Regions from separate parts of the Streptomyces sp. NPDC049040 genome, predicted to be linked through region 1. Evidence: riboswitches for the same ligand, from Rfam matches in the RefSeq annotation. Region 1 holds a riboswitch; the other holds the start of a gene.
What was found. Region 1 has a riboswitch for glycine ahead of gcvT (glycine cleavage system aminomethyltransferase GcvT). Riboswitches for the same ligand answer to the same signal wherever they lie in the genome.
Positions count from the first base shown of each region.

Region 2: it holds a riboswitch for glycine, as region 1 does, so the genes downstream of both, gcvP (aminomethyl-transferring glycine dehydrogenase) here and gcvT (glycine cleavage system aminomethyltransferase GcvT) in region 1, are expected to answer to the same signal.

Region 1 is NZ_JBICTO010000011.1:11,758-26,948, reverse strand. Features, by position in the region: gene ligA (NAD-dependent DNA ligase LigA) at 1-2,184, opposite strand, end outside; gene ACGFMP_RS25205 (methionine synthase) at 2,202-3,206, opposite strand; gene ACGFMP_RS25200 (SDR family oxidoreductase) at 3,301-3,999, opposite strand; gene ACGFMP_RS25195 (TIGR00730 family Rossman fold protein) at 3,996-4,526, opposite strand; gene mnmA (tRNA 2-thiouridine(34) synthase MnmA) at 4,523-5,722, opposite strand; gene ACGFMP_RS25185 (thioesterase family protein) at 5,825-6,685, shown strand; gene ACGFMP_RS25180 (cysteine desulfurase family protein) at 6,908-8,074, shown strand; gene ACGFMP_RS25175 (DUF885 family protein) at 8,141-9,640, shown strand; gene ACGFMP_RS25170 (enhanced serine sensitivity protein SseB C-terminal domain-containing protein) at 9,707-10,519, opposite strand; gene ACGFMP_RS25165 (enhanced serine sensitivity protein SseB) at 10,645-11,394, opposite strand; glycine riboswitch at 11,518-11,618, shown strand; gene gcvT (glycine cleavage system aminomethyltransferase GcvT) at 11,793-12,947, shown strand; gene gcvH (glycine cleavage system protein GcvH) at 13,037-13,417, shown strand; gene glyA (serine hydroxymethyltransferase) at 13,451-14,716, shown strand; gene ACGFMP_RS25145 (L-serine ammonia-lyase) at 14,823-15,191, shown strand, end outside.
Region 2 is NZ_JBICTO010000024.1:76,094-91,284, forward strand. Features, by position in the region: gene ACGFMP_RS33850 (glycoside hydrolase family 3 N-terminal domain-containing protein) at 1-389, opposite strand, end outside; gene ACGFMP_RS33855 (LacI family DNA-binding transcriptional regulator) at 672-1,697, shown strand; gene ACGFMP_RS33860 (PadR family transcriptional regulator) at 1,777-2,391, opposite strand; gene ACGFMP_RS33865 (VOC family protein) at 2,639-3,019, shown strand; gene ACGFMP_RS33870 (helix-turn-helix transcriptional regulator) at 3,073-3,498, shown strand; gene ACGFMP_RS33875 (VOC family protein) at 3,504-3,917, shown strand; gene ACGFMP_RS33880 (DUF1059 domain-containing protein) at 4,015-4,206, shown strand; gene ACGFMP_RS33885 (PhzF family phenazine biosynthesis protein) at 4,343-5,164, shown strand; gene ACGFMP_RS33890 (CPBP family intramembrane glutamic endopeptidase) at 5,199-5,984, opposite strand; gene ACGFMP_RS33895 (glutamate--cysteine ligase) at 6,076-7,563, opposite strand; gene ACGFMP_RS33900 (hypothetical protein) at 8,037-8,624, shown strand; gene ACGFMP_RS33905 (DUF5999 family protein) at 8,904-9,110, shown strand; gene gcvP (aminomethyl-transferring glycine dehydrogenase) at 9,216-12,113, opposite strand; glycine riboswitch at 12,298-12,407, opposite strand; gene ACGFMP_RS33915 (PRC-barrel domain-containing protein) at 12,530-12,922, shown strand; gene ACGFMP_RS33920 (DNA polymerase IV) at 12,928-14,292, opposite strand; gene ACGFMP_RS33925 (MerR family transcriptional regulator) at 14,418-14,969, opposite strand.

The DNA of each region.
Region 1 (15,191 bases):
CGCTTCCGCGGGATTCACCGTGTTTCGGCGGGCGGCCTCCGCACCGTCTGCGAGCAGTACGGCGAAGCCCTCCTCGTCCAGGACAGGCACTTTCAGCTGCACGGCCTTGTCGAACTTGGAACCCGGGTTGTCGCCGACCACGACGAAGTCCGTTTTCTTCGACACCGATCCGGTGACTTTCGCACCTCGACTGCCCAGCGCCTCTTTTGCGCCATCCCGGGTATGGGTCGACAGAGTTCCGGTCACCACGACAGTCAGCCCTTCGAGTGGCCTCGGCCCTTCGTCCGAGCCCTCCTCGGTGAAGACCACCCCGGCCTCCCGCCACTTCCTGATGATCTCCAGGTGCCAGTCCTCGGCGAACCACTGCTTCACCGAGGCGGCGATGGTGCCGCCCACCCCGTCGACGGCCGCCAGCTCCTCCTCGGCCGCGTCCTTGATCCGGTCCAGGTCGCGGAACTCGCGGGCCAGCGCGGCGGCGGCGACCGGGCCGACGTGGCGGATGGACAGGCCGGTGATGATCCTGGCCAGCTGGCGCTCCCTTGCGGCCGCGATGTTCTCCAGCATCGCCAGGGCGTTCTTCTTCGGCTCGCCCTTCTGGTTGGCGAAGAAGGTGACGATCTTCGGCTCACCGGTCTCCGGGTCGCGCTTGGGCAGTCCGGTGTCCTGGTCGAGGACGTACGAGCGGATCGGCAGCAGCTGCTCGATCGTCAGGCCGAACAGGTCGCCCTCGTCGCCCAGCGGCGGCTCGTGCGGTTCGAGGGGCTGGGTCAGCGCGGTCGCCGCGACATAGCCGAGCCCTTCGATGTCGAGGCTGCGGCGGCCCGCGAGATAGAAGACCCGCTCCCGCAACTGGGCAGGGCAGTAGCGGGCGTTGGGGCACCGGAGGTCGATGTCCCCTTCTTTCATGGGCTGGAGGGCGGTACCGCAGTCCGGGCACTCGGTGGGCATCTCGAACTCCCGCTCGGTGCCGTCGCGCAGGTCGACCACCGGGCCCAGGATCTCCGGGATGACGTCGCCGGCCTTGCGCAGCACCACGGTGTCGCCGATCAGGACGCCCTTCTTCTTGACCACGTCCTGGTTGTGCAGGGTCGCGAACTCCACCTCGGACCTGGCGACCGTCACCGGCTCGACCACCGCGTAGGGCGTGACCCGCCCGGTGCGGCCGACGCCCACCCGGATCTCCAGCAGCTTGGTGTTGACCTCCTCGGGGGCGTACTTCCAGGCGATGGCCCAGCGCGGGGCGCGGGAGGTGGAGCCGAGCCGGCCTTGCAGCGGGATCTCGTCGACCTTGACGACCACCCCGTCGATCTCGTGCTCGACGTCGTGCCGGTGCTCGCCGAAGTGGTCGATGAACTCGCGGACCTCGTCGAGCGTGCCGACCACCTTGTTGTGGCGGGCGGTGGGCAGCCCCCATTCGCGCAGCAGCTCGTACCCCTGCGACTGGCGGTCGATGTCGAATCCCTCGCGGGCGCCGATGCCGTGCACCACCATCCGCAGCGGGCGGGACGCGGTGATCCTGGGGTCCTTCTGGCGCAGCGAACCGGCTGCCGCGTTGCGGGGGTTGGCGAACGGCTTGTCGCCGCCCGCGACCAGCCGCGCGTTCAGCTCCTCGAACTCCTCACCGGGGAAGTAGACCTCGCCGCGGACCTCCACCAGCGCGGGCACCCGCTCGCCCGCCAGCCGGTCGGGGATTCCGGGGATGGTGCGCACGTTGGGCGTGATGTCCTCGCCGGTCCGCCCGTCGCCGCGGGTCGCGGCCCGGGTGAGCCGGCCCTGCTCGTAGGTGAGGTTGACGGCGAGGCCGTCCACCTTCAGCTCACACAGGAAGTGGTAGGGGCTGCGCGCGTTGTCCGGCGGGCCCAGCTCGGCGGCCACCCGGTCGGCCCAGACCGCCAGCTCCTCGCCGCTGAAGGCGTTGTCGAGCGACAGCAGGCGCTCCCGGTGCTGCACGGAGGTGAACTCCGTCTCGTACGCGCCGGCCACCTTCTGGGTGGGCGAGTCCGGGGTGCGCAGGCCGGGGTGCTGCTCCTCCATGGCTTCGAGGCGCCGCAGCAGCTTGTCGAAGTCGGCGTCGCTGACGACCGGCGCGTCCTTCACGTAGTAACGGAAGCGGTGCTCCTCGACCTGCTCGGCGACGCGCGCGTGCTCCTCGCGTGCCTCCGCGGGAATCTCCGTGTCCTCCACGACCCCGTCCTTCCTCACTACTCAGGGTTGTCGACGAGCGAGCGTGCCGCCTTCGCGCAGTGCACGAGAGCGGCACGGGCGTAGGCCGGTGAGGCCCCCGCCAGACCGCAGGACGGGGTCACCGCGACGGAGGACCCCAATGCCCCCGGCGCCAGCCCCAGCCTGCGCCACAACGCCCGAACACCCCTCACGCTACCGGCAGGGTCCGACAATGGGGCATCCTTGCCGGGCACGACACCGGCGAAGAGGGCGGTGCCGGCTTCCACGGCCTCACCGAACTCGTCCCAGTCACTCTCGGTGAGCAGGTCGAAGTCGAAGGAGATGCCGGCCACGCCCGCCCTGCGCAGCAGCGCGAAGGGGACGTCGGGGGCGCAGGAGTGGACGGTGACCGGCACTCCCGCCGCCGCGATCAGCTCCCGCAGCGCCGACTCGATCACCGCCCGGTCGACCGCCCGGTAGGTGCGGTAGCCGCTCGCGGTCCTGATCCGCCCGTGCAGCACCGCCGTCAGGGACGGCTCGTCCAGTTGCAGGACGACGGTCGCGCCCGGCACCCGGCGGCGGACGTCGGCGAGGTGGGCGGTGAGGCCTTCGGTCAGCGATCCGGCCAGGTCCCGGCAGGCGCCGGGGTCGCGCAGGGCGGCCTCGCCGTGCCGGGTCTCCACCGACGCGGCCAGCGTCCAGGGGCCGACCGCCTGGACCTTGAGCAGGCCGTCGTAGCCCTGGGTGAACTCCTCGACGGCGTCCAGGTCCTCGCCCAACCACGACCTGGCCCGCTTGCTGTCCCGGCCCGGCCGGTCGCCGAACCGCCAGCCGCTGGGTTCCACCCGCGCGTACATCTCGACCAGCAGCCCCAGGCTGCGGCCGATCATGTCCGCGCCGGGGCCGCGGGCGGGAAGTTCGGGGAGGAAGGCCATGCCCGCGGTCGCCTCGGTGGCGACCCGGGCCGCTTCGCGGGCGTCGCCGCCGGGCAGCGAGCCCACGCCGGTGGCGGTGGCCTCGGGGAGGTGCAGATCGTTGCTCACGCCGGAAGGGTAGCCTTCCGCGCCGGGCCGTCCTTCCGGCGCGGACGCCGCGCCCGGACAGTGCCGGGCGCCGCGGAGGTACGGCCGGCAGCCCCTACCGGCCGGGGCGGACGGTCAGGTCGGTGATCTCGGCGTCGGCGGGGAGGTCGATGGCGGTCAGGACGGTGGTGGCCACCGAGTCGGGGGCGATCCAGCGGGACGGGTCGTAGGGTTTGCCCTCCTGCTGGTGGACCTTCTGCTGCATCGGGGTCGCGGTCCTGCTCGGGTAGACCGAGGTGACCCGCACACCGGCGGCGTGCTCCTCCGCGCGCAGCGCGTCGGCCAGCGCGCGCAGGCCGAACTTGCTCGCCCCGTACGCGCTCCACTCGGCGCTGACGGCCAGCCCCGACGTGGAGTTGACGAAGACCACGTGCCCCCGCGAAAGCCGCAGTTGGGGCAGCAGCAGGCGGGTCAGCTCGGCCGGGCCCAGCAGGTTGACGGCCAGCGTCTCCTGCCAGACCTTCGGGGTGAGGTCGCCGACGAGTCCCAGCTCGACGGTGCCCGCGATGTGCAGCAGCGAGTCGAGGCGGTCAGGCGGCGCCTGGTGGCCCAGCGCCCAGGACAGCCTGGCGGGCTCGGCCAGGTCGCCGACCAGGGTGCGGGCGCCGGGGTGGCGGTCCACCAGCTCCCTGGCCCGCCCGGCGTCCCTGGCCAGCAGCCAGACCTCGTCGCCGCGTTCCAGCAGCCGCCGCGCGACCGCGCTGCCGATGCCGGACCCGGCGCCGGTCACCAGGTGGATGCGCGGGTCGCTCACAGCTGCTCCAGGATGTGCGCGAGGGCGTCGGCGCCGTCCGAGGCGAAGTACACCAGGTCGGTCAGCGGGAGGGGCAGGAAGCCCTCCGCGTCCATCCGGCGCAGCTGCTGTTCGAGGCCGTCGTAGAAGCCGCCGCTGTTGAGCAGGACCACCGGCTTGCCGTGCAGCCCGTGCTTCTTGAGCTCCAGGATCTCGGTGGCCTCGTCCAGGGTGCCCAGGCCGCCGACCATCACCACGATCGCGTCGGACAGCCGGAGCAGTTCTGCCTTGCGCTGCGCCAGGTCGGTGGCGACGATCATCTCGTCGGCGCCGGCGCGCGCCTTGTGCTGGAGGAAGGACACCGAGACGCCCACCAGCCGGCCGCCGGCCTCCTGGACGCTGTCGGCGACGACCTTCATCAGGCCCGCATCGGAGCCGCCCCACACCAGGGCGTGGCCGCCGTCGCCGATCAGCTTGCCGAACTCGCGGGCCGGCACGGTGTACTGCTCGCTGAGGTCGGCAGCGGACAGGAAGACTCCGATGTTCATACGGTCACCGTGGACTTCTCCTCGTCGCGCGCGGTGGCGCGGTCGGTGGTGGCGATGGTCGCGGAGCCGACGACGCGCGTGCCGTCGTAGAGCACCACGGCCTGTCCGGGCGCGATACCGCGGACCGGTGCGGTGAAGCGCACCCGAAGCTCGCCGTCGACGACCTCCGCGGTCACCGGCACGTCCTCGCCGTGGGCGCGCAGCTGGGCGGTGTACGCGGCGGGGCCGGCCGGCGGGGTGCCGCACCAGCGCGGGCGGATCGCGGTGAGCGCCGTCACGTCGAGCGCTTCGGCCGGGCCGACCGTGACCGTGTTGTCGACCGGCGAGATGTCCAGCACGTAGCGGGGCTTGCCGTCGTCGGCGGGGATGCCGAGGCGCAGGCCCTTGCGCTGGCCGATGGTGAAGCCGAACGCGCCCTCGTGGGTGCCGACCCGGGTGCCGCTCTCGTCCACGATGGCGCCCTCCGCGCTGCCGAGGCTCCTGGCCAGGAAGCCCTGGGTGTCGCCGTCGGCGATGAAGCAGATGTCGTGGCTGTCGGGCTTCTTCGCGACCGCCAGGCCGCGGCGGGCGGCCTCGGCGCGGATCTCGTCCTTGGTGGTCAGCGTGTCGCCGAGCGGGAACATCGCGTGCGCCAACTGCCGCTCGTCGAGCACGCCGAGGACGTACGACTGGTCCTTCGCCGCGTCGCTCGCCCGGTGCAGTTCGCGGGAGCCGTCCTCGCGGGTCACGACCGTCGCGTAGTGCCCGGTGCAGACCGCGTCGAAGCCCAGCGCCAGCGCCTTGTCGAGCAGGGCGGCGAACTTGATCTTCTCGTTGCACCGCAGGCAGGGGTTGGGGGTGCGGCCCGCCGCGTACTCGGCGACGAAGTCCGCGACCACGTCCTCGCGGAAGCGCTCCGCGAGGTCCCACACGTAGAAGGGGATGCCGATGACGTCGGCCGCGCGGCGGGCGTCCCTGGAGTCCTCGACCGTGCAGCAGCCGCGGGCGCCGGTCCTGAAGCTCTGCGGATTCGCCGACAGCGCCAGGTGGACCCCGGTCACGTCGTGCCCGGCCTCTGCCGCGCGGGCCGCCGCGACGGCGGAGTCCACGCCGCCGCTCATGGCGGCGAGCACGCGCAGCCGCTTGGGCTCGGGGGGGTGCGGGAAGTCGTTCACCCGTCCAGGGTAACGGCCCGGCTGCGGCGGTCCGCCAGGCATTTCCCGGCGCCGGGACGGAAGAGACGAGCAAGCGCCCGGCGTTGTCCGGTGAGGAGCCCGAAGGGGCTGGAACCGTCGACTACCGATGGGTAACATCAATTCATGGCATATGCAGCGGCCCGTGCGGCCATCGGGGACAGCGAGTTCGACCGCGACACGGCGGTGGCGGCAAGGCCGGACGAGCCGGGCGCGTACGACACCGAGCTGTCGGCCGGCTGGACGATCATCCGCGCCGTCAACGGCGGCTACCTGCTCGCCGTCGTCGGCCGCGCGCTGCGGGCCGCGCTGCCCCACCCCGACCCGATCACCATCACGGCGCACTACCTGACCGCCTCGGAGCCGGGTCCCGCCGTGATCAGGACCGAGACGGTACGCGCCGGGCGCACCATGTCCACCGGGCAGGCCTCCCTCTACCAGCACGACGACGAGGGCCGCGAGGTCGAGCGGATCCGGGTCATGGCGGCGTACGGCGACCTCGCCGCACTGCCCGACGACGTCCGCACCCGCGCGCTGCCGCCCTCGATGCCGGCCTACGACGACTGCGTCAGCTCCGCGGACGCGCCCGACGGCGGACCGGTCACCGGCTCCACCGCGATCCTGGACCGGCTCGACCTGCGTCTCGACCCCGCCACCGCCGGGTGGGCGATCGGCGCGCCGTCCGGCGCGGGCGACATGCGGGGGTGGCTGGGACTGGCCGACGGGCGCGACCACGACGTGCTGTCGCTGCTGCTCGCCGTCGACGCGCTGCCGCCCACGGCATTCGACCTGGGGCTCGCCGGGTGGGTGCCGACCCTCGAACTGACGGTGCACCTGCGGTGCCGTCCCGCGCCCGGACCGCTGCGGGTCTCCCTGACCACGAGGAACCTGGCCGGCGGCCTGCTGGAGGAGGACGCGGAGGTCTGGGACTCCGCGGATCGCCTGGTGGCCCAGGCCCGCCAGCTGGCCCGCGCCCCGCGCCCCTGAGCCGCCCGGGCCCCGGCCCTTCCCGCGCGGCCCTCCCCTACGGCTCCGCGTGCGGGGGCCGCACCCGCCCCCGGCGCCGCGTGAGCCATTTCACGACCCCCGCACCTGCGGGCCCGCGCGTGTCCGGCGCACCCCGGAGCCGGCGGGAAGCGGCACCGGGACGGTGCGCAGGGTGCGCGAGGGGGTCGAGGTGAGCGTGGCGGACCGTAGAATCGGGGGATCATGGCCTACTTCGATCACGCCGCCACCACGCCCATGCTCCCGGAGGCGGTCGAGGCGATGACCGCCCACCTCACCGTGACGGGGAACGCGTCAGCACTGCACGCGGCGGGCCGCCGCGCCCGGCGGACCGTCGAGGAGTCGAGGGAAGCCCTCGCGGCGGCACTGGGCGCGCGCCCGAGCGAGATCGTGTTCACCGGCGGCGGCACCGAGTCCGACAACCTGGCCGTGAAGGGCCTGTTCTGGGCGCGCCGGGCGGCTGACCCGCGCCGGGTCCGTGTCCTGGCCAGCCCGGTCGAGCACCACGCGGTGCTGGACGCCGTCCACTGGCTGGCCGAGCACGAGGGCGCCGTCGTGGAGTGGCTGCCGGTGGACCCGTACGGCAGGGTGCTGCCCGAGACGCTGCGCACCGCCCTGGCAGCGCGTCCGCAGGACGTGGCGCTGGTCACCGTCATGTGGGCGAACAACGAGGTCGGCACGATCCTTCCGGTCGCCGAACTCGCGGCGGTCTGCGCCGAGTTCGACGTGCCGATGCACTCGGACGCGGTCCAGGCCTTCGGCCAGACCGAGGTCGACTTCGCCGCCAGCGGCCTGGACGCGATGACGGTGACCGGGCACAAGGTGGGCGGCCCCTACGGAATCGGCGCGCTGGTGCTGCGCAGGGACGACACCCCGGTGCCGCTGCTGCACGGCGGCGATCAGGAGCGCAGCAGGTCCGGCACCCTCGACGTGCCGGCCATCGCGGCCTTCGCCACGGCGGGCACCCTGGCCGCCGAGCGGCGGGAGGAGTTCACCGCCGGGGTCGGCGCGCTGCGGGACGAGCTGGTGCGCGGCATACGCGCCGCGGTGCCCGACGCCGTCCTCAACGGCGACCCCACCGCCGCGGGCCGCCTCGCGGCGAACGCGCACTTCACCTTCCCCGGCTGCGAGGGCGACGCCCTGCTGCTGCTGCTCGACGCCCAGGGCATCGCCTGCTCGACCGGCTCCGCGTGCACCGCGGGTGTGGCGCAGCCCAGCCACGTCCTGCTGGCGATGGGCCAGCCGGCCACCCACGCCAGGGCGACCCTGCGGTTCTCGCTCGGCCACACGACGACCGCGGACGAGGTCTCCGACGTCATCCGGGCGATCGGTCCGGCCGTCACCCGCGCCAGGACCGCGGGCCAGACCTGACACCCGCGCCGACCCGGCTGCCGCCCCCGGGCAGACGGACGGCGTGCACGACGCTACGGTCGTGGGATGGATGATCGGCTTCGCGCGGTGTGCGACCTGATGATGCCCACCGTCCGCGAGATGGCCGGGCTGCACGACTACGACGGCCGCGTGCAGGACCTCTCCCCCGACGGGATACGCCGGGCGCTGGCCGCGGTCGGCAGCGCCAAGCGCGCCTCCGCCCCCCTCGACGACCCGCACGACGAGGCGCACCTGGCGGTCTTCGAGGAGTCGCTGCGGGTCCAGTACGGGGACCTCGAACTGCACAGGCGCGACCCCTACCCGCACCTGTCGAATCTCGAACTCGCCTGCTACGACCGGGAGTACGCGCCCCGCAAGGAGCGGGCCACGGCGCGCAGGCGGCACCTGGAGCAGTGGCCGGACGCGGTGGACGCGGCGCTGGCCTCCCTCGACCGGGTGAGCGCCCCGGTGGCCACCGCGCTGCTCGGCACCGCGCACGGGCTGGCCGCCGACCTCGACCCGGACCGGGACGGGGTCGAGGCCGCGGCACTCGCCGCGCACTCCCGGCTGATCGCGCGGATGGAGCACGCAGCCGTGAACGGCGACCCCGACCCGCGGCTCGGCGGGCCCGCGCTGGCCGCGCTGATGGGTGCCCAGGAGGGCATGCGGGTCGACCTCACGGCGCTGGCCGAGGCGGCGGACCGGGAGCGGGCCCGGCTGGACCGGCTGCTCGTCGACTCGTGCAGGACGCTGGACCGGAACCGGTCGGTCGACGAGCTGATCCCCGAACTGCTCGCCGACCACCCAGGCCCCGACGGGGTCATTGCGGCGGCGGCCCGGCTCACCGAGGAGGCCATCGCCTTCACCCGGGAGCGCCGCCTGGCGCCATACCTGGACGGCGAGTGCCTCGTCGGGCCGGCGCCGCCGTCGCGGCGCTGGGCGATGGCGATGATGACCTGGGCGGGCCCCGAGGAGCCCGAGTCGCCGTCCTGGTACCACGTGACCCCGCCCCAGCCGGAGTGGCCCGCCCAGGAGCGCGAGGAGTGGCTGACGGTCTTCAGCAGGACCAGCCTGCCGTCGATCACCGTGCACGAGGTCGCCCCCGGCCACTTCGCCCACGGGCGCGCCCTGCGGCACGCGACCAGCCCGGTCCGGCGGGTCCTGCACAGCCTGTCCTTCTGCGAGGGGTGGGCGCACTACGTGGAGGAGGTCTGCCTCGAGGAGGGCTTCCGCGCCCGCGACCCGCGGTTCGCCATCGGGGTCGCCCTCGAGGCGCTGGTCCGGGTCACCCGGCTGACCTGTGCGATCGGTATGCACACCGGAGCGATGGACGTGGCCGAGGCCACCCGCCTGTTCATCCGGGACGCCCACTTGGCCCCGGCGGCGGCCGCCGCGGAGGCGAGGCGCGGCACCTTCGACGCCGGCTACGGGCGCTACACCTGGGGCAAGCTGGAGATCATGCGGGCCCGCGCCCGCGCCGAGCGCTCCCCGTCCTTCACGCTTCCGGCCTTCCACGCCGACCTGCTGGCGCTCGGCGCCCCTCCGCTCGGCCTCCTCGCGACGTAGGGCGGATCCGCGCCGCGCGGCGGCGGCTGGTACGTGCGCGGCGGTGAGCCCCACGCGGGCGGCAGCTCAGTACGTGCGCGGCGGTGAGCCCCACGCGGGCGGTCCCGAGAAGGCCTCGCGGTCGAAGAAGGGCTGCGTGTTGGCGCGCAGCCACATCGCGACCGGGTCGTAGCCGTCGGCCATGGCGACGGTCGAGACCGGGAGGCCTTCGGGCACGCCGGCCACCGCCTGCTGCATCATCAGGCGGACCGACTCGACGGCCTGCGGCGAGGAGTCGTAGACCTCGACGCCGATCGCGAGGTAGGGCTCGCCGACGGACGGCTGGACCCAGGCCTGGCGCAGGGCGCGTACCGCGCCGGTGCGGTGCGCGGCCTTGGCCAGCAGCGCGTAGAACTGCGGGATCTGCAGTGACGGTTCGCCGATCTGGAGCGGCCCGGCCGGCAGCAGGTCGAGGCCGCCGGCGACCCGGCGCAGGTCGGGCCAGGGGATGCCGACGCCGCCGCCGTTCGCGTGCGGGTTGAGCCAGAGCCCGCAGTGGTCGGGGAAGAGGGTCAGGGCGATGTCCCGGCCGGAGACGATCTCGTGGTCCCGGTTCCAGCCGCTGGCGGCCAATTCCCGCGGTGAGGTGCAGCACGGCGCGTAGCGGTGCCCGCCGACCTCCATCGCCGCGTACTGCGCGTCGGGCGTCCCCGGTGCGCCCTGCCAGAGCAGCATCCAGACCTGGCCGTCGGCCAGCGACGCGAGCAGGTTCTCGTACGCGTCGAAGCGGCCGGGCGCCACCCGGAGCAGCATCTGCTCCACATGGCCGGCCGCCGCGCCGCCTTGCGCGCCCGCGATCACGTCGGACCGCCCCTTTCCCGTCGTTCGGTGTACCGCCATCAAACCAGGTCGGCTGTTCCCGGTGGAATGCTGACCGACTCAAGCGCCGCCGGCTAAATGGCGCGTATACGGCGGGTATACGCAAGCTCGGGGCCGCGCGCGCGAGTTGGCCTCGGGTGCGGTGGTCAGTCCCGGCTGTAGAAGGGGCGCACGACCTCCAGCATCCAGTCCCCCACCGGGTCCTGGGCGATGTCGAGCAGGATCAGGTGCACCGGCCAGGGCAGCGGGGCGGCGCCCAGGGCGCGGCCGAGCGCGTCCATCGCGGCGGCCCTGTCCTGCTCCTGCCAGCCGTCGAGCTCGACCCCGATGAAGAGCGCGGGCGGGTCCTCCTCGACCGCGGCCATGGCCCGCCGGGCGCTGAGCACGACCGGGGTGACGGCGTACTCCGCGGCGGCGACGGCAAGGAAGTCCACGGGTTCCTCGTCGGGGGCGGGCTCCCACAGCCGCACCCTGGCGCCGCTGGGGCTCTGCTCGCCGTAGGCGCCGACCCGCTCGGTGCGGCACAGCTCAGCGACGGCCGCGGGCGGCAGCGGCACCCCGACGGCTCCGCCGGGGTTGACGGCGATGCCGATCAGCGGGGGCAGCCCGCGGGCGAACTCGCGTACCGGCGCGACGGTGCAGGACATGCCCTCCGCGGCCTTCCTGAACTGCTGTTCCGAGCTGAAGACCGGCACGTAGGGCGCGCCGCCCAGTTCGAGGGTGGGCAGGTCGAGGCCCCCCGATCCGGGCGGGCCGCCGTTGGGCAGCGGCACCCACACGTGGGAGCGGCCGAGCACCTCGAGCAGCCGGGGGGTCGCCGAGGGGTTGCCGAGGCTCGCCGCGAGGACTTCCTCCAGCTCGTTCGCCGGCCATATGTAAGGTGCCGGATTCTCCATGTCCACCCTTGTCCGCGCTTGTGCCACTGTCGGCGCCCGTGTCCTGCCCGGAAACACTAGCGGCTGAGCGCCCAGGACGCCTCGGCATGCAATGATGGCGGCACAATACGCATACCGGCCGTTGGAGGCCGCGCGGGAGAGTTCCGGCCCCCTCCCGGGGGGCAGGGCGCCGAAGGAGCAAGTCCTCCCTTGAATCTCTCAGGCACAGATACCGCGCGGGCGAGGCAGATCTGAAAAGCGGGCGGGCCGTCGTTCACCGGTCCCGCCCCACCCAAGGTGCAAACCGTGACCCGCAGGGGTCACGGTGAACCTCTCAGGTTCCGATGACAGATGGGGAGGCCGGGGTCAGCCCCGGCCGGATTCCGTGTCCCCGTCCGCCGCCTTTGGGAGCCCTTTCGATGAGCGAAACGTCGAACGAACCGCTGAGCGCACCGCCCGCCACGTCCCCGCGCCGCACCGCCCTCGACGCGGTGCACCGCGCGCTCGGCGCCACCATGACCGACTTCGCCGGCTGGGACATGCCGCTGCGGTATCGCAGCGAGCGCGACGAGCACCAGGCCGTACGCACCAGGGCCGGGCTCTTCGACCTGTCCCACATGGGCGAGATCACCGTGACCGGGCCGCAGGCCGGGCAGGCTCTGGACTACGCCCTGGTCGGCCATCTGTCGGCGATGGCGGTCGGCAAGGCCCGCTACACGATGATCTGCGCCCCGGACGGCGGCATTCTTGACGACCTGATCGTCTACCGGCTCGCCGACGAGCGCTACCTGATCGTCGCCAACGCCTCCAACGCGCAGACCGTGCTCGACACGGTCGCGCTGCGCGCGGTGGACTTCGACGCCCGGGTGAGCGACGACCGGGACGCGTACGCCCTGCTGGCCGTACAGGGTCCCGCGGCCCCCGGCATCCTCAAGGCGGTCACCGACGCGGACCTGGACGGGCTGCGCTACTACGCCGGCCTGCCCGGAACCGTCGCGGGCGTGTCCGCGCTGATCGCCAGGACGGGCTACACCGGCGAGGACGGCTTCGAGCTGTTCGTGGACCCCGCGGACGCCGAGCGGCTGTGGCAGGCGCTGCTCGAGGCGGGCGCGGGCGCCGGGCTGGTGCCGTGCGGGCTGTCCTGCCGCGACACCCTGCGCCTGGAGGCCGGCATGCCGCTGTACGGGCATGAGCTGACCGCGCAGGTGACGCCCTTCGACGCGGGGCTCGGGCGGGTCGTGAAGTTCGACAAGCCCGGTGACTTCGTCGGCCGGGAGGCACTGACCGCCGCCGCGGCGCGGGCCGCGGACATCCCGCCGCGCAAGCTCGTCGGGCTGGTCGCCGAGGGGCGCCGCGTGCCGCGGGCCGGCTTCGGCGTGACCGACGCGTCCGGCGCGGTCGTCGGCGAGGTCACCTCGGGCGCGCCGTCGCCCACCCTGGGCGTGCCCATCGCCATGGCGTACGTGGACGCCGCCCACGCCGCGCCGGGCACCGAGGGGGTCGCGGTCGACATCCGGGGCAGCCGGGAGCCGTACCGTGTCGTGGCGCTGCCCTTCTACCAGCGCGAGCGCTGACCCTCCGAGGTTTTCCACAGGCGCGGGGTTGTCCACAGGCTGCCGCGTCGGCTCCGTCATCATCTCTTCGCATCCGGGAGAATTCCGTCATGAGCATCAATCCTGAGCAGCTGCGTTACAGCAAGGAGCACGAGTGGCTCACCACCCCCGAGGACGGTGTCTCCACCGTCGGCATCACCTCGCACGCCGCCGACGCGCTCGGTGACGTCGTCTTCGTGCAGCTCCCCGAGGTGGGCGCGACGGTGACGGCGGGCGAGAGCTGCGGCGAGCTGGAGTCCACCAAGTCGGTCAGCGAGCTGTATTCCCCGGTGTCCGGTGAGGTCACCGAGATCAACCAGGACGTCGCCGACGACCCGGCGCTGGTCAATTCCTCGCCGTTCGAGGACGGCTGGCTGTTCAAGGTGAAGGTCTCGGAGGAGGGCGCGGACCTGCTGACCGCGGCCGAGTACGACGCCTTCACCGCGGTCTGACCCTCGTCCCCACCCGCACACCAGGAAGGGCCCATGTCGCTCCTGAATCAGTCCCTGCACGACTTCGACCCCGAGGTCGCCGCCGAGGTCGACGCCGAGCTGCACCGCCAGCAGTCCACCCTGGAGATGATCGCCTCGGAGAACTTCGCCCCGGTGGCGGTCCTCGAGGCCCAGGGCTCGGTGCTGACCAACAAGTACGCCGAGGGCTATCCCGGCCGCCGCTACTACGGCGGCTGCGAGCACGTCGACGTCATCGAGCAGCTGGCCATCGACCGGGTCAGGGCGCTGTTCGGCGCCGAGGCGGCCAACGTCCAGCCCCACTCAGGTGCCCAGGCCAACGCCGCCGCGATGTTCGCGCTGCTCAAGCCGGGCGACACCATCCTCGGCCTGGACCTGGCGCACGGCGGCCACCTGACCCACGGCATGAAGATCAACTTCTCCGGGAAGCTCTACAAGGCCGCCGCCTACCACGTCGACGCCGACACCGGCCGGGTCGACATGGCCGAGGTCGAGCGGCTGGCCAAGGAGCACCGGCCGCAGCTGGTCATCGCCGGCTGGTCGGCCTATCCGCGGCAGCTGGACTTCGCCGAATTCCGGCGGATCGCCGACAGCGTCGGCGCCTACCTGATGGTCGACATGGCGCACTTCGCCGGGCTGGTCGCGGCCGGGCTGCACCCCTCGCCCGTCCCGCACGCGCACGTGGTCACCACCACGACCCACAAGACCCTCGGCGGCCCGCGCGGCGGTGTCATCCTGTCCACCGCCGACCTCGCCAAGAAGATCAACTCCGCGGTCTTCCCCGGCCAGCAGGGCGGCCCGCTCGAACACGTCATCGCAGGCAAGGCCGTCGCCTTCAAGGCCGCGGCCACCGACGAGTTCCGCGACCGGCAGGCCCGCACCCTGGAGGGCGCCAGGATCCTCGCGGAAAGGCTCGGCGGGGACGACCTGGCCGCCGCGGGCGTGGCGGTGCTCTCCGGCGGCACCGACGTGCATCTGGTGCTGGTCGACCTGCGCGAGTCCGCCCTCGACGGCCGGCAGGCCGAGGACCGGCTGCACGACATCGGCATCACCGTCAACCGCAATGCGATCCCCGACGACCCGCGGCCGCCGATGGTGACCTCGGGCCTGCGGATCGGCACCCCGGCGCTGGCCACCCGCGGCTTCGAGGCGGACGCCTTCCGCGAGGTCGCCGACATCATCGCGGCCGCGCTCCAGCCGACCTTCGACGCGGACGCCCTGCGGGCGAGGGTCACCGCGCTGGCCGAACGGCACCCGCTGTATCCGACACTCGCGCCATGACCGCCCCGCGGTGTGCGGCGGGCAGCCGCCCGCCGCACACCGCGGACGGTACGGCGACACCCCCCGCGGACAACGGCGTCCGCGGTCGACCAGGAGCACTGAACGCATGGCTATCTCCGTATTCGACCTCTTCTCCATCGGCATAGGCCCCTCCAGTTCCCACACCGTGGGACCGATGCGGGCCGCCCGGATGTTCGCGCAGCGGTTGAAGACCGAGGACCTGCTCACCCGCACGGCGGCCGTCAGGGCCGAGCTGTTCGGTTCTCTGGGCGCGACCGGCCACGGGCACGGCACCCCCAAGGCGGTGCTGCTGGGCCTGAGCGGCCACTCCCCCCGCACGGTCGACGTCGGGACGGCGGACGCCGAGGTCGCCGCGATCCACGCGGACCGGCGCCTGGCGCTGCTCGGCGCGCACGAGGTGGACTTCGACCCGGCGGCCGACCTGGTGCTGCACCGCCGCCGCTCGCTGCCCTAC
Region 2 (15,191 bases), on a different contig from region 1:
GCGCCGAGCACGTTGTTGTGCCCGTGCACGGCGTCGACACCGTAGATGATCGGGATGTGCAGGCGGGAGTTGTCGATCGCGTACTTCTGCACGGTGTTCACCATGGTCGCCCAGTTGGTGGGCGTGTTGACCGAGGGACCCGCGCCGCCGCCGGAGATCACCGAGCCCGCGGCATTGTCCACGAGCACTGACTTCAGGCAGGATTCGGTGAAGGCACCGCCACTCCACTCGCAGTCGCCCTGCATGCGGACGACCGAGATCTGGTCCATCTGCCCGATCTTCTCCTCCAGCGTCATGCGCTTGAGGAGGTCCTTGACCCGGACGTCGATCGGGGCCTTGGGGTTGGTGTAGCTCGGGTTGTCGCCGGCCTGCGCCGGTACGGATGCCACGGCGGCCACACAGGCGGCGGCGGTGGCGAGGGTCAGGAGGCTTCTGGTGCGTAGTCGTCGAGCGTTCGTTGGCATCGCAGGCGTCCCGTTCCTGTTGGGGGTCCCCGGCGGACCGGGGCCGATTGCCGTAAACGTTTCCGATCGGCGGGAAGTCTGTCCTTGCCCCGACTGATCGTCAAGACTGTGCGCAGGAAGCTTTTTCCGGTTCCTCGTCCGGTCCTCGTCCGTCCCCCCACCGTCGCCGCCTCGTGCTCATCTCCACTCCCGCAGAACGGGTATGCCGTGAACATCCGTGAACTCGCCCGCCGCAGCGGCGTGTCGACCGCCACCGTCTCCCGGGCGCTGAACGACCGTGCCGAGGTGAGCGAGGCCACCCGGGCCAAGATCCGGCGGCTGGCGAGCGAGTTGGGCTACGCGCCCAACGAGCCCGCGCGCACGCTGGTGCGGCGCAGGTCCGACACCATCGGGCTGGTGTGGGACAGCGGGCAGGAGGCGCTGGGCCAGCACAACCCTTTTCTGCTCGGCCTGTTGAGCGCCGTGCGCACCGCGCTGTCCGACGCGGACTACCACCTGATGCTGCTGACCACACCAGGGGCCGACGACCAGGACGGCGCGCATCTGCAGGCGGTGCAGCGGCACAACCTGGAGGGGGTGATCGTGCTGACCACCCCGCCGGACGACCGCTGCCTGCGGGTGCTGGCCGACTCCACCGTGCCCTGCGCGGGGATCGACACGGCCTTCACCGGGCCGCGTACGGTCCGGGTCAGCTCGGACAACGCCGCGGGCGCCGAGGCCGCAGTGCAGCATCTGTACGAACTCGGCCACCGCAGGATCGCCACCGTCACCGGGCCGCTGCACCTGCCGCCGGCCGCCGAGCGCCTCGCGGGCTATCTGCGGGCCTGCGCCCGGCTGGGCCTGAGCGTCCCGCCGGAGTACGTGACGGAGGGGGACTTCTTCCTGGCCAGCGGTGAGAGCGCGGGCAAGCGGCTGCTCGCGCTGCCCGACCGGCCCACCGCGATCTTCGCGGCGGGTGACCAGATGGCCATAGGCGCGATGCACGCGGCGGCCGACACCGGGCTCTCGGTGCCAGGCGACCTGGCGGTGGTCGGCTTCGACGACATCGACGCGGCGGCGCTGGTACGGCCGGCGCTCAGCACCGTCGCACAGGACCAGCGCGGTCTCGGCGAGGCGGCGGTGGAGGCGCTGCGCGGACTGATCGACGCCACGGCGGTGGACACCGTGCCGGCGCAGCCGCGGATCATCCCCACCCGGCTGCTGATACGCGGATCGAGCCGGTCCGGGGTGTGAGTCCCGGACCGGCCCGATCCTGGCCGGCGGCTCGCCGGCCTTGGCGTGCGGCTGCCGGGCCGCTGTTCCGTGGTGCGGTTCAGTCCCGCTCGACGTCCTCTTCCGCGAGGATCAGGTAGAGCTTCTTGCGGGACTCGTTCACCACTGCCAGCGCCTTCTCGCGCTGCTCGGGGGTGCCCGTGGCCCACACCTGGCGGAAGGCCTCGATGAGGCCGCCGCCGGCCTTCCTTATCTCGTTCATGGCATCCCAGTCGATGCCGCGTCCCGCGTCCTCCCAGGGGGCATCGGGGCCGGCCTCGGCCTCTTCCGTGCCGGTGGCCGTGAGCGTGAACAGCTTCTTGCCGCCCTCGCTCACGCTGGTGATCAGGCCCTCGTCCTCCAGCAGCTGGAGCGTCGGGTAGACCGAGCCGGGGCTCGGCTTCCACGCGCCGCCGCTGCGCTCGGCGATCTCCTGGATCATCTCGTAGCCGTGCATCGGCCGGTCCTTGAGCAGCGCCAGGATCGACGCCCGCACATCACCCCGCCTGGCCCGGCCGCGCGGTCCCCCGCGCCCCCTGCCGCCGGGTCCGAACGGTCCGCCGCCGAAGGGCGGGCCGAACGGTCCGAAGGCGGCCCTGAGCCCCTCGTGCTCGCCCCAGCCGCGCCGGCCGGGACCGCAGGGGCCGTTCTCGTGTCCGTGTCCGTGTCCATGCATTGCGGTTCTCCTATCGTGATCGTTCGCGATGCCTCAACGATATATCGGAAGCGTTCTGCTGGCAACACCCTGGTCCGACGGCCTGCGGGCCGCGGGCCGCAGGCGGGTTGACCGGGGTGGGGCCGGAAAATTCCTCCGCCCCAGCTCGCCGCGCCCGGTACTGTCGCGGGACCGTCCGCGCCGCGGGTGCCCACAAGAGCGATGCGGCCGCCCCGGCGGTTCCCCCGTGGAAAGCAGGTTTCCGTCAATGGCATGCCGTATCGGTGAAATCGTCCTCAAGTGCCACGACCCCGAGGCGCTGGCGCGTTTCTGGTGCGAGGTCCTGGACTTCGTGGTGCTCGATCGCGCGGAGGAGGGCTGCGTGGAGATCGGGCCCCGCGAAGGGTTCGGCGGCCCGCAGCCGACGCTCTTCCTCATCCGCGACGACGGGCAGAAGAAGGAGCCCGCCCGGCTGCACATCGACGTCAACCCCACCGATCGCGATCAGGACGCCGAACTCGAACGCCTGCTGGCCGCCGGGGCGAAACCGGTCGACATCGGTCAGCCGGCGGAGGCGTCCTGGCACGTACTCGCCGATCCCGAGGGCAACGAGTTCTGCCTGCTCAAGGGCCGCATCGACCCCGTGTGACCGCCCGGTCGCGGGGCCGGCCACAGCAGCGCCGCCTCCGGCATACTGGCGGCATGGACAGAGCGGATCTGGTGAGGCTGCGGCGGGCCCGCGACCGGATGGACCGGGACTACGCCCGCCCGCTCGACGTGTCGGCGCTCGCCCGCGAGGCGCTCATGTCGCCCGGCCATTTCTCCCGAAGTTTCCGGGCGGCCTTCGACGAGACGCCGTACTCGTACCTGATGACCCGGCGCATCGAGCGGGCGAAGGCACTGCTGCGACGCGGCGACATGACGGTCACGGACGTCTGCATGGCCGTGGGGTGTACCTCGCTCGGGTCGTTCAGCTCGCGTTTCACCGAGCTGGTCGGCGAGACACCGAGCGCCTACCGGGCGCGCAACCACTCCGAGCTGTCCGCGCTGCCGGCCTGCGTCGCCAAGATCGTGACCCGGCCGGTCAAGGACAAAGAAGGGCAGGGGACCGGCCCTGTCGTAGCGTGACCTGCATGGACATCAGACTTTCCCACACCTTCCTCCCGGTCGACGACCACGACAAGGCCGTCGGCTTCTACCGCGACGTCCTCGGCCTCGAAGTCCGCAGCGACGTCGGGTACGAGAAGATGCGCTGGGTCACCGTCGGCTCCCCCTCCCAGCCGGAGGTCGACATCGTGCTCGAGCCGCCGGCCGCGAACCCGGGCATGTCCCCCGCGGACCGCGACGCCGTGGCCGACCTGATGGCCAAGGGTGTGTACGCCCGCGTCGTGTTCTGGACGGACGACTGCGACGCGACCTTCGACCGCGTCCGGGCCGCCGGGGCGGACGTCGTCCAGGAGCCGACCGACCAGCCGTACGGCGTACGCGACTGCGCCTTCCGCGACCCGGCGGGCAACGAGGTCAGGTTCAACCAGGCCAGGCACTGACTCCCGGCACGCGGCCCCGGAGCCGAGCCGTCCGAGCCCGGCGGTCCCGACACCCACCGAACTAGACTCGGCAGGGAGCAGAAGGAGGAGATGCGCCATGCGCAAGGTCGCCGACTGCCGGGAATTCCCGAGCGAGACCGATTGCACCCTCACGATCTCCGGCGAGGAGGACGAGGTGGTGCGTGCCGCGAGCGAGCACGCCGTGTCCGTACACGGCCACACCGACAGCCCCGAGCTCCGCGAACAGGTCCGCTCCACGCTCAAGGACGAGATTCCCCAGCACGCCTGATCGCCTGCCGGAATCCGGCAGCCCACGCCCCCGCCGCGATCGCCGCGCGAGGGCGTCGGCACTGGCGTCGGCGGCCCCGCGACGCGGCGCGGTACCCGCACCGCCGGGGGCTGCGGGACAGCCTTAGGCTCTCGCCATGCGCATCCGTATCGTCGACGCCTTCACCGACCGCCCCTTCTCCGGAAATCCCGCAGGAGTGCTGCTGCTGGACTCCGGCGGGTTTCCCGACGACCGCTGGCTCCAGCAGGTCGCGGCCGAGGTCAACCTCTCGGAGACGGCGTTCGCACACCCGCTGACGGGTGACGCCGACGCCGGGTGGGCGCTGCGCTGGTTCACCCCCACCACGGAGGTGGGGCTGTGCGGCCACGCCACGCTTGCCACCGCCCACGTGCTGCGCACCACCGGCGCGGCACACGGCCCGGTCGCTTTCCGCACCAGGGCAGGGGTGCTGGCCGCGGAGGCGAACGGCGACGGCACCATCACCCTGGACTTCCCGGCCGCCCCGCTGACCCCCGTCACGCCTCCCGACGGGCTTGCCGACGCGCTGGGCGCCGCCCCGCTGACCGTGCTCGACACCGGCCCCGACTGCGGCGACCTGCTGCTCGAAGTGGCCGATGAGGCGACCGTACGCGCCCTCGCGCCCGACTTCGCCGCGCTGGCGCGGCTGTCGGAACGCGGCGTGATCGCCACCGCGTCGGCCGCGGACCCGGCGGCCGGCTACGACTTCGTCTCCCGCGGCTTCTTCCCCGCGGTGGGCATCGACGAGGACCCGGTCACCGGAAGCGCGCACACCGCGCTCGGGCCCTTCTGGTCCGAGCGGCTCGGCCGTACCGGGCTGACCGGGTTCCAGGCCTCGGCGCGCGGCGGCCTGGTCGGCGTCCGGCTGGACGGCGACCGGGTGCTGCTGACCGGATCCGCGGTGACGGTCCTCGACGGCGAGCTGCACGCAGTGCCGTGACGCGGCGGTTGACCGGGGCGGGAAGCAGCCCCGGTCACCCGGTGGGCAGCCAGCCGACCTTCCCCGCGAGCAGGGCGTAGCCGACGAAGGCGACCGTGTCGATCAGGGCGTGCGCGGCGACCAGCGGGCCGACCCTGCCCCAGCGGCGGTAGAGCAGCACGAAGACGACGCCCATCGCCATGTTGCCGACGAAGCCGCCGACGCCCTGGTAGAGGTGGTATGAACCGCGCAGCACGGCGCTGGCGGCGAGCGCGGCCATCGGCGTCCAGCCGAGCCGGTCCAGCCTGCGCAGCAGGTAGCCGACCACGATCACCTCTTCGAGCACCGCGTTCTGCACGGCGGAGGCGATCAGCACCGGGATCTTCCACCAGACGTTCGGCAGCGACTCGGGCACCACCGTCAGGTTGAAGCCGGCCGCCCGCACCCCCAGGTAGAAGGCCAGGCCCGTGCCGCCGATCACCGCGGCGACCGCGGCGCCCCTGGCGACGTCGAGCCGGGGGCGGGCGAGGTCGAAGCCGATCGCCCGCATCCCTGCGCCCTCGCGGCCGAGCAGGTGCGCGACCAGCGCGACCGGGGCCAGCGCGCTGGCGATGTAGAAGATCTGCCAGGCCAGATCGAGCCACGGCCGGTTCGGTGCGTAGGAGCCGACCAGGGTCGCCGCCTGGTTCTTGAGCGCGCCGGGCCTGGTCACCGATCCGACGAAGCTGATCAGTGCCGACACCCCGCTGGCGCCCAGCGAGAGCGCCAGCACGATCAGGGTCTCGCTGCGCAGCGTCCTGTCCGGCAGCCCCGCGTCCACCTCGTACGGCTTTGTGTGCATGCGGGGTCCTCCAACGGCGCGGGTGTCTCCGGACAAGATACGAAGATCGCGCCTGCCCGTCCGGAGCCACCCCCCGTCATGGCCGCCCGTTTCACATCGCGGGCCATTCGTGCACCGGCTCGCCGTCCCGCATGTTCTCGCGGTACTGCTGGGTCATGGCTGCCAGCGCGGCCCGCCGGTCGGGGGTGCGCTCCAGCAGCCGGTGGAAGGCCGCGGCCTGCCATTCCGCGCCGTTGGTCCGCAGGCGGCAGCGTGCCTCGATGATGCCGAGGTAGCGGTCGCGGTCGGCGGGCTCGATGCCCCAGGAGTCGAGCCCGGTCGCGGCGAGCGGCAGCAGCTCGTCCCTGATCAGGTCGGCGGCGGCGACCTCGACCAGGCTGCCGCGGCCGCGCGGCCAGTGCATGACGGCGCCGATGCCGTCCCGGCAGCCGGCGTCGAAGTTGGCGGCCGCGGCCCCGAAGGGGAGCCGGTGCCAGATCGGCCGCGGCGCTTCGGCCAGCGCCCTGACCAGGCCGTAGTAGAAGGCGGCGTTGGCCAGCACGTCGGCGACGGTGGGCCCGGCGGGCAGGACCCGGTTCTCGACCCGCAGGTGCGGCACACCGTCGACGACCGCGTAGACCGGGCGGTTCCAGCGGTAGATGGTGCCGTTGTGCAGGGTCAGCTCACGCAGCTGCGGCACTCCCCCGTCGTCGAGCACCCGCAGCGGGTCCTCGTCGTCGCAGATCGGCAGCAGCGCGGGGAAGTAGCGGACGTTCTCGGCGAAGAGGTCGAGGGGCGAGTCGATCCAGCGTTCGCCGAACCAGGTCAGCGGCCGCACACCCTGGACGCGCAGCTCCTGCGGGCGGGTGTCGGTGGCCTGCTGGAAGAGCACCGGGCGGGTCTCCCGCCACAGCTCGCGGCCGAAGAGGAAGGGCGAGTTGGCACCCGCGGCGACCTGCGGCCCTGAGACCAGCTGGGCGGCGTTCCAGACGGCGGCGAAACGGCCGGGGGTGACCTGGAGGTGCATCTGCGTGGAGGTGCAGGCGGCTTCGGGCGCGATGGACGTCGAGGCGTAGACCAGGTGGTCCACGCCCTGGATGTCCAGCGAGATGTCCTCGCCGCGCATCGCCAGGATGCGGTCGTTGAGCAGCATGTAGCGATCGGCGCGCGACAGGTTGGCGGAGACCAGGTCCTGCGCCTCCAGGGTCGGCAGAATTCCGACCATCACGATGTGCGCGCCGACCTCGCCCGCCATCCGGTCGGCGTATGACAGGCCGGTCCGCAGTTCCTCGGCGAGCCGGTCGAGTACGGGCCCGGAAAGCCGGTGCGGCGCTATGTTCACTTCAATGTTGAACTGGGCGAGCTCGGTCTGGAAATCGTGGCTCGCGATGCGCTCCAGCACTTCTTCGTTCATCATGCGCGGCAGTCCCGCGGAATCCGCGAGATTCAATTCGATCTCCAGGCCCATCAGATTGCGCGGCCGGTCGAAACGCTTCGCCGCCAGCAGTCGCTCGAGCCCCAGCAGGCACTGCTGGAGCTTGTGCCGGTAGCGCCCTCGATCAGCCGGGTCGAACCCGCTGGCGACGACCTTCTCCCCCATCGACGCCTCCCTTCCCGTTCTGCCGCCCCGTCGCCGTCCAACGGAGGATGCCCACCCAAATGATCGATAACGCCACACTGCTCCACCCGTGCACGCTAGGCTTGCTGTAGCAGTCATCCGCGCACGTTCCAGCGGCACATTCCACCGCCATGGGACCGGCGGAAGTACGGGTGAAATCACCGACGGGATCCGGCCGTCCGTGGCGGGCAGAAATATGCAGCGCCTTCCCCATACGCTGCGGGAATGCCATCGACACGTCCGCCGAAGAAGGCGAATTATCGCCTTGCGCGTAATACTGGCAGCGACTAGACGAAACACGGAGCGAACACAGGTCGTATAAACTCCGCGCACAAGGCAAAGCACCCGCCGTCGCCGGACGTGCCTGAGCAGGTCTCCCGCAGAGCATCGAATCGACGTGCCGTCCGCGCCCGCCCTCCCCCCGCACCACGTGTCTCCCAGTGAGAGGCGACATCATGCCGCTGCTTGTTCCCCCAGCACCCGCCCCAGCCCTGTTGAGCGTTCTTGCCGCGCTCAGTTCGCCCACCGCGGTCCTGGAAGCCAGGACACCGGCGCTGCGCACCGCGGAAGGGCCGCTGGCCGCCGAACACCCACTGCCTGTCCATGTGTTCGAGCCGGCGACCGTTCCCGGAGCACTGCCGCAGGCGCGGCTGACCGGCTGGCGGTTCCATATCAGGGCAGGTGCCCGGGTGGCCGCGGCGGGCGAGACCGTGGTGACCCCCGACGGGTGGGTCTTCTCGCGGTTCTCCGAAGGGCCGTTCCTGGTGTCCATCGAGCGGGCGCTGCTCCAGGCGGAGACCCTGCCGGCCACCTACCAACCGCATCTGCTGTCGGTACCGGGGCTCTACATGCTGGCGCTGTGGCTGCACTGCGACGCGCGGGCGGAGGCCGCCACTGCACAGCCCGACCCGGACGACCTGCTGGTGCCGCTGGCGCCCGCGCCACCGGGCATCGCCTCGCACCGGGTGCACCGGCTGACCGAACTGGCACCGGCGCTGAGCGTACGCCTGGCGCCGCCGCCGCTGATGGGCTCGCCGGCCTGACACGCAGGGGACAGGGCGGTGCCCCGCGGCCTTACCGGGCCGCGGGGCACCGCCCTGTTGCGTGAACACGCCGCCGGTCGTGAACGTACGGTGACGGCAACCGCCCGGGTGGGTGACGCGTCCTCCTCCTTGGAGGGCCGCCTGCGCGAAATCCCTGCGGATTGACGCCAGGACGGCAACACTGGGACCGGCCGCACGCACAATCGGGGGACGGAGATGCATCAAGCAGATTGCGCGACCAACCGCACCACTCACCTCACGCAGCGAAAGACTCCATCCATGTGCCAGCACAAGCCGCAGTGCCCGACCGCAGAAGGCCCCGACCGTGAGGCTGCTTTCACCGTGGCCCACCACCCGGAGCAGGGCTGGAGCCTGCTGTGCAACGGGGTGCTGCTCTTCGAGGACACCGGGGAGCTGCTGCCGGACGGGCAGATCATCGCACCGCACCGCCCACTGGGCACCGAGCACATCACCACCGCGGCCTGACGCCCGCACCGTCGCGCCGCAGCAGACAAAGCCGGTTCCCCCGCTGTCAAGGGAACCGGCTTCGCCATGTGCGCTCCCGGCCGGCCTGCCCGGGAGCCCCGCGCGTCAGTTGTCGTACGCGTCCAGCGGCGGGCAGGAGCAGACCAGGTTGCGGTCGCCGTAAGCGCCGTCTATCCGCCGCACCGGCGGCCAGTACTTGTCGGCCGCGGACACCCCCGGGGGGAAGACGGCCTCCTGGCGGCTGTACGGGTGGTCCCACTCGCCGCCCAGCGCCGCCGCGGTGTGCGGGGCGTTGCGCAGCGGGTTGTCGTCCGCGGGCCACTCGCCCGACCCGACCCGGTCGGCCTCGCCGCGGATGGCGATCATCGCGTCGCAGAAGCGGTCGAGCTCGGCAAGATCCTCGCTCTCGGTCGGCTCGATCATCAGGGTGCCGGCCACCGGGAAGGACATGGTCGGCGCGTGGAAGCCGTAGTCGATGAGCCGCTTGGCGATGTCGTCGACGCTGACACCGGTCTCCTTGGCCAGCGGGCGCAGGTCGATGATGCACTCGTGGGCGACCAGGCCGCCGGGGCCGGTGTAGAGCACCGGGTAGTGCGGCTCCAGGCGCCTGGCGACGTAGTTGGCGCTCAGCACCGCCTGCTGGGTGGCCTGCCTGAGGCCGTCCGCGCCCATCAGCCGGACGTAGGTCCAGGAGATCGGCAGGATGCCGGCCGAGCCCCAGGGGGCGGCGGAGATCGGGCCGACGCCGGTGGCGGGCCCCGCGGCCGGCTGGAGCGGGTGGTTGGGCAGGTAGGGCGCAAGGTGCGCGCGCACCGCGACCGGGCCGACGCCCGGGCCGCCGCCGCCGTGCGGGATGCAGAAGGTCTTGTGCAGGTTCAGGTGCGAGACGTCGGCGCCGAAGCGGCCGGGCCTGGCGAGGCCGACCAGCGCGTTGAGGTTGGCGCCGTCCACGTAGACCTGGCCGCCCGCGTCGTGGACGGCGGCGCAGATGTCGGTGATGTTGTCCTCGAAGACGCCGTGCGTCGACGGGTAGGTGACCATCAGCACCGCCAGCCGGTCGCGGTGCTGCTCGATCCTGGCGTGCAGGTCGGCGACGTCCACGTCACCGTCCTGGCCGGTCTTGACCACGACGACCTTCATGCCGGCCATCACCGCGCTCGCGGCGTTGGTGCCGTGCGCGGAGGACGGGATCAGGCACACCGTGCGGTCGGTGTCGCCGTTGGCCCGGTGGTAGGCGCGGACCGCCAGCAGGCCCGCCAGCTCGCCCTGCGACCCGGCGTTCGGCTGGAGGCTGACCTTGTCGTAGCCGGTGACCTCGGCGAGCTGGTCCTCCAGGCCGCGGATCAGCGTCAGGTAGCCCTCGGCCTGGTCCGCGGGCGCGAAGGGGTGCAGCGCGCCGAACTCGGGCCAGGTGACCGGCTCCATCTCGGTGGTCGCGTTGAGCTTCATGGTGCAGGAGCCGAGCGGGATCATGCCGCGGTCCAGCGCGTAGTCGCGGTCGGCGAGCCGGCGCAGGTAGCGGAGCATCGCGGTCTCGCTGCGGTGCCGGTGGAAGACCGGGTGGGTCAGATACGGCTCGGTGCGCACCAGTGCGGCGGGCAGCGCGTCGGGCGTCGCCGCGTCGAGCGCGTCGATGTCCGCGCCGGTGGCGCCGAAGGCGGCAAGGACGGCGGTCAGCCGGGCCCGGTCGGTGGTCTCGTCGCAGGCGATGCCGACCAGGTCGGCGTCGGTCTGCCGCAGGTTGACGCCGGCGGCGCGGGCCGCGGCGACCACCTCGGCGGCACGGCCGGGCACCCGGGCGGTGAGGGTGTCGAAGTAGCCCTGGTGCACGACCTCCACGCCGGCGGCCCGCAGTCCGGCGGCCAGTACGGCCGCGTAGCGGTGGGTGCGGGTGGCGATCTGCGCCAGGCCGTCGGGGCCGTGGTAGACCGCGTACATCCCGGCCATGACGGCGAGCAGCACCTGCGCGGTGCAGATGTTGCTTGTGGCCTTCTCCCGGCGGATGTGCTGCTCGCGGGTCTGGAGGGCCAGCCGGTAGGCGGTGTCGCCGTCGGCGTCGACCGAGACCCCGACCAGGCGGCCCGGCAGGTTGCGGGCGTAGGCCTCGCGCACCGCCATGTATCCCGCGTGCGGTCCACCGAAGCCCATGGGGACGCCGAAGCGCTGGGTGGTGCCGACCGCGATGTCCGCGCCGAGCGCGCCGGGCGAGGTGAGCAGGGTCAGCGCCAGCAGGTCGGCGGCGACCGTGACGACCGCGCCGAGGCCGTGCGCCTGCTCGATGACCGGCCGCAGGTCCCGTACCGCGCCGGAGGCGCCCGGGTACTGGAGCAGCACGCCGAAGACACCGCGCTCGGCGACCTCGGCGGGGATGCCGTCGCTCAGGTCGGCCACCACGACCTCGACCCCGGCCGGCTCGGCACGGGTGCCGATCACGGCGGTGGTCTGCGGGAAGGTGTCCGCGTCGATGAGGAAGACGCCGTCCTTGACCTTGCCGACCCGCCGGGACAGCGCCATCGCCTCGGCCGCCGCGGTGCCCTCGTCGAGCAGCGAGGCGCCGGAGGTGGGCAGCCCGGTGAGGTCGGCGACGACGGTCTGGAAGTTGATCAGTGCCTCGAGCCGGCCCTGCGAGATCTCCGGCTGGTAGGGCGTGTACGCCGTGTACCAGGCGGGATTCTCCATGACGTTGCGCAGGATCACCGGCGGGGTGAAGGTCCCGTAGTAGCCGAGGCCGATCATCGGGGCCAGCACCTCGTTGCGGTCGGCCAGCTCCCGGAGCTCGGCCAGCACCTCCGCCTCGGTACGGGCCGCGGGCAGCGCGAGGGCCGCCGCGCTCTTGATGGTGTCCGGCACCGCCGCCTCGGTGAGCTCGTCGAGCGAGCCGTAGCCCACCTGGGCGAGCATCTTGGCCCGGTCCTCGGCGTCCGGGCCGATGTGGCGGCGGGCGAAGGGCAGGCCGGCTTCGAGCTCGGTGAGCGGGGTGCGGCGGGCGGTCGGATCAGTCATCTGCGGAGGCCTCCTGGTCTGCGACGACCTTCGGGGGGTGCCCGGCGCGGGCACCCGTACGGCCTCCCCCTCTGTCATCAGTACCTGAGAGTTTCGCCGCCCCTGTGCGGGACGGCTTTCACCTTCGGTGAAGACCCGTCCCACGAACGGCGCTCCCGGGGCGGGTCCTGCTTTCCAGAGTGACCTCGCCCCTGCGGTACGGATGCCTGAGAGATTCCGGGGAGGATTTGCTCCTTCGGCGCCTTCGAGATGCCGCTGCGGCATGCTCTCGAAGGACTCTCCCGCACGGGGTCTGCAGCCGCTACCCAGCCTACCAGCGCCTCCCGGACGGCGGTCGGCCCGACATTCCGGTCGACATCAACCCCGATGTGGCTTTTGGTGGTAACCGACAGCAGTCGTCGTTGGTTGGAGGGACCGTGCAGACCGACATCGATCCGCGAAGCCTCATCGGCCGCCGCGCCGTCGACCGCGACGGCGCGAAGATCGGCACGGTGGACGAGGTCTACCTCGACGACGCCACCGGCACCCCGGAGTGGGCGGCCGTGCGGACCGGGCTTTTCACCCGTGACGCGTTCGTGCCGCTGGAGCCGAGCGAGCTGGTGGACGACTCCCTGAGGGTGCCGTACAAGAAGTCGCTGATCAGGGACGCCCCGGACTTCGGCGTCGGGCGGCACCTGTCGCCAGAGCAGGAGCTCCAGCTCTACCACCACTACGGCATGGACGTGCCGACCGGCGGCGGGGAGAGCGGGCAGCCGCGCGACTTCGGCGAGCTGGCCGGCGGCGACCAGCGGCCCCCCGACAACGGGTAGCGCGCTCAGCGGCCGGCCGGTGCCGGGCGGCCGCTGAGCGCGATCGGTTCCGTCCTGGACAGGGCCGGGTCGTCGACGGAGAACGTACGCACCCGGCCGGGGCCGGTGTCCGACGGCACCTCGAAACGGACCGTGACCCGGCCGACCCCGCTGCCCTGCACCCAGCCGGCGCCGTACTCGGTGTGCTCGACGTCCTGGCCGGGCAGCCAGCGTCCGCCCGGCTCCGCCGCGGGCGGCGGGGTGACGGGCAGCTCCGGCGGGACGTCCCGGTCGGGCGCCGCGCCGGGTTCGGCGTCGCGCTGGGCCTGGGCCGCCTGGGCGAACAGGTCCTCCTGGGTGAAGTCGGCCAGCCCTGACACGCCCACGCCGAGCAGCCGCACCCCGCCGGTGGTGTCGACGGCCTCGGCGAGCCTGCGGGCGGTCTCCTTCACCACGGCTGGGTCGTCGGTGGGCGCACGCAGCGTCTCGGAGCGCGTCAGGGTCGAGAAGTCGTACCGCCTGATCTTGACCACCACCGTCCGCCCGGAGCGGCCCGCACCGCGCAGCCGCTGGGCGCAGCGGTCGGCGAGCCGGTCGATCTCGTAGCGCACCCGGGCGCGGTCGGTGAGGTCGGTGTCGAAGGTGTCCTCGACCGAAACGGACTTCACGTCGCGGTCCGCGACCACCGGGCGGTTGTCGAGCCCGGCGGCCATGGCGTGCAGCGAGGCGCCGTGGGCCTTGCCCAGCAGCCTGACCAGCTCGGGTTCGCCCGCCTGCGCGATCTCGGCGACGGTGAGGATCCCGGCCCGCCGCAGGTGCTCAGCGGTGGCAGGACCCACGCCCCACAGGGTGCGGACCGGCAGCGGATCGAGCAGGGCGCGCTCGGTCCCGGGTTCGACCACCACCAGGCCGTCCGGCTTGGCCTGCTCGGAGGCGATCTTGGCCAGCAGCTTGGAGCCGGCCAGGCCGACCGACGCGGTGAGCCCGGTGGCGGCCAGGATGTCGGCGCGCAGCCCCTCGGCGACCGCCCGCGGGTCGGCCGCAAGGTCGCCCGCCTCCAGGTCGACGAAGGCCTCGTCCAGGCTCAGCGGCTCTATCAGCGGCGACACCTCGGCGAGCAGCGCCATCACGGTCTCGCTGATCTGCCGGTAGATGCCGAAACGGGGCACGAGGTAGGCGGCATTGGGGCACAGCCGCCTGGCGTGCGCCATCGCCATCGCGGAATGGATGCCGTGCACGCGCGCCTCGTAGGACGCGGTCGCCACGACGCCGCGGGGTCCGAGCCCGCCGACCACCACCGGCTTGCCCCGCAGGCTCGGCTTGGAGGCCTGCTCGACCGCGGCGAAGAACGCGTCCATGTCCAGATGGAGGATCGTCGGCGCACTTCTCACACCATCGATCGTCCCGCACGGCACCGACAATCGCCGTACACGCGTACGGTACGGCGATCCGCCGGCGCCTCGGCGACGCCCGGCGGCACGGTCGCCGGCGCACCATCCGGCGCCCGCCGAGCCGCTCAGACCGCCCTGTTGCGCCGCCTGGCCAGCTCGTCCGCAGGATTGTGGCCCACCAGGGTCTCGCCGGTGTCGACCCGCTCGCCGTGCAGCTCTGACAGCGAGCTCTCCACGTCCCGCCAGACCACGCCCACCGCGATGCCGAAGACCCCCTGGCCGCCTTGGAGCAGGTCGACGACCTCGGCGGGCGAGGTGCACTCGTAGACCGTGGCGCCGTCGCTCATCAGGGTCATCCTGGCCAGCTCCACGGGACCCACCGAGCGCAGGTGCCGGACCGCCGTCCGGATGTTCTGCAGCGACACCCCGGTGTCGAGCAGCCTTTTGACGATCTTGAGCACGACGACGTCGCGGAAGCTGTAGAGCCGCTGGGTGCCCGAGCCGTAGGCGGGGCGCACGCTCGGCTCGACCAGGCCCGTGCGCGCCCAGTAGTCGAGCTGCCGGTAGGTGATGCCGGTGGCCGCGCACGCCGTGGGGCCGCGATAGCCGATCTGCTCCGGCTCCGGGTCGGCTGCGGGAGCCGTACCCGCCGTCCCGGGCTCGGCGGCACGGGCCAGCGCCCCCCGGGGCGGATGAGGGCCGCCGATCGCCGAACCGTCGCCGGTGCTTCTCACGCCGCCCTCCGTCCCTCACGTCCCGAACACCGCGCGCACGTGCCACGGGACTTTCCACACCGACGGTAGGCAGTCGCCAGGGGTGCGTCAACGATCGCCACACTCGGCACGCCGAGTGAAAGTCACCCCACGAGTGGTTTGATGTGACCGGCTCCGGGAAGGCCT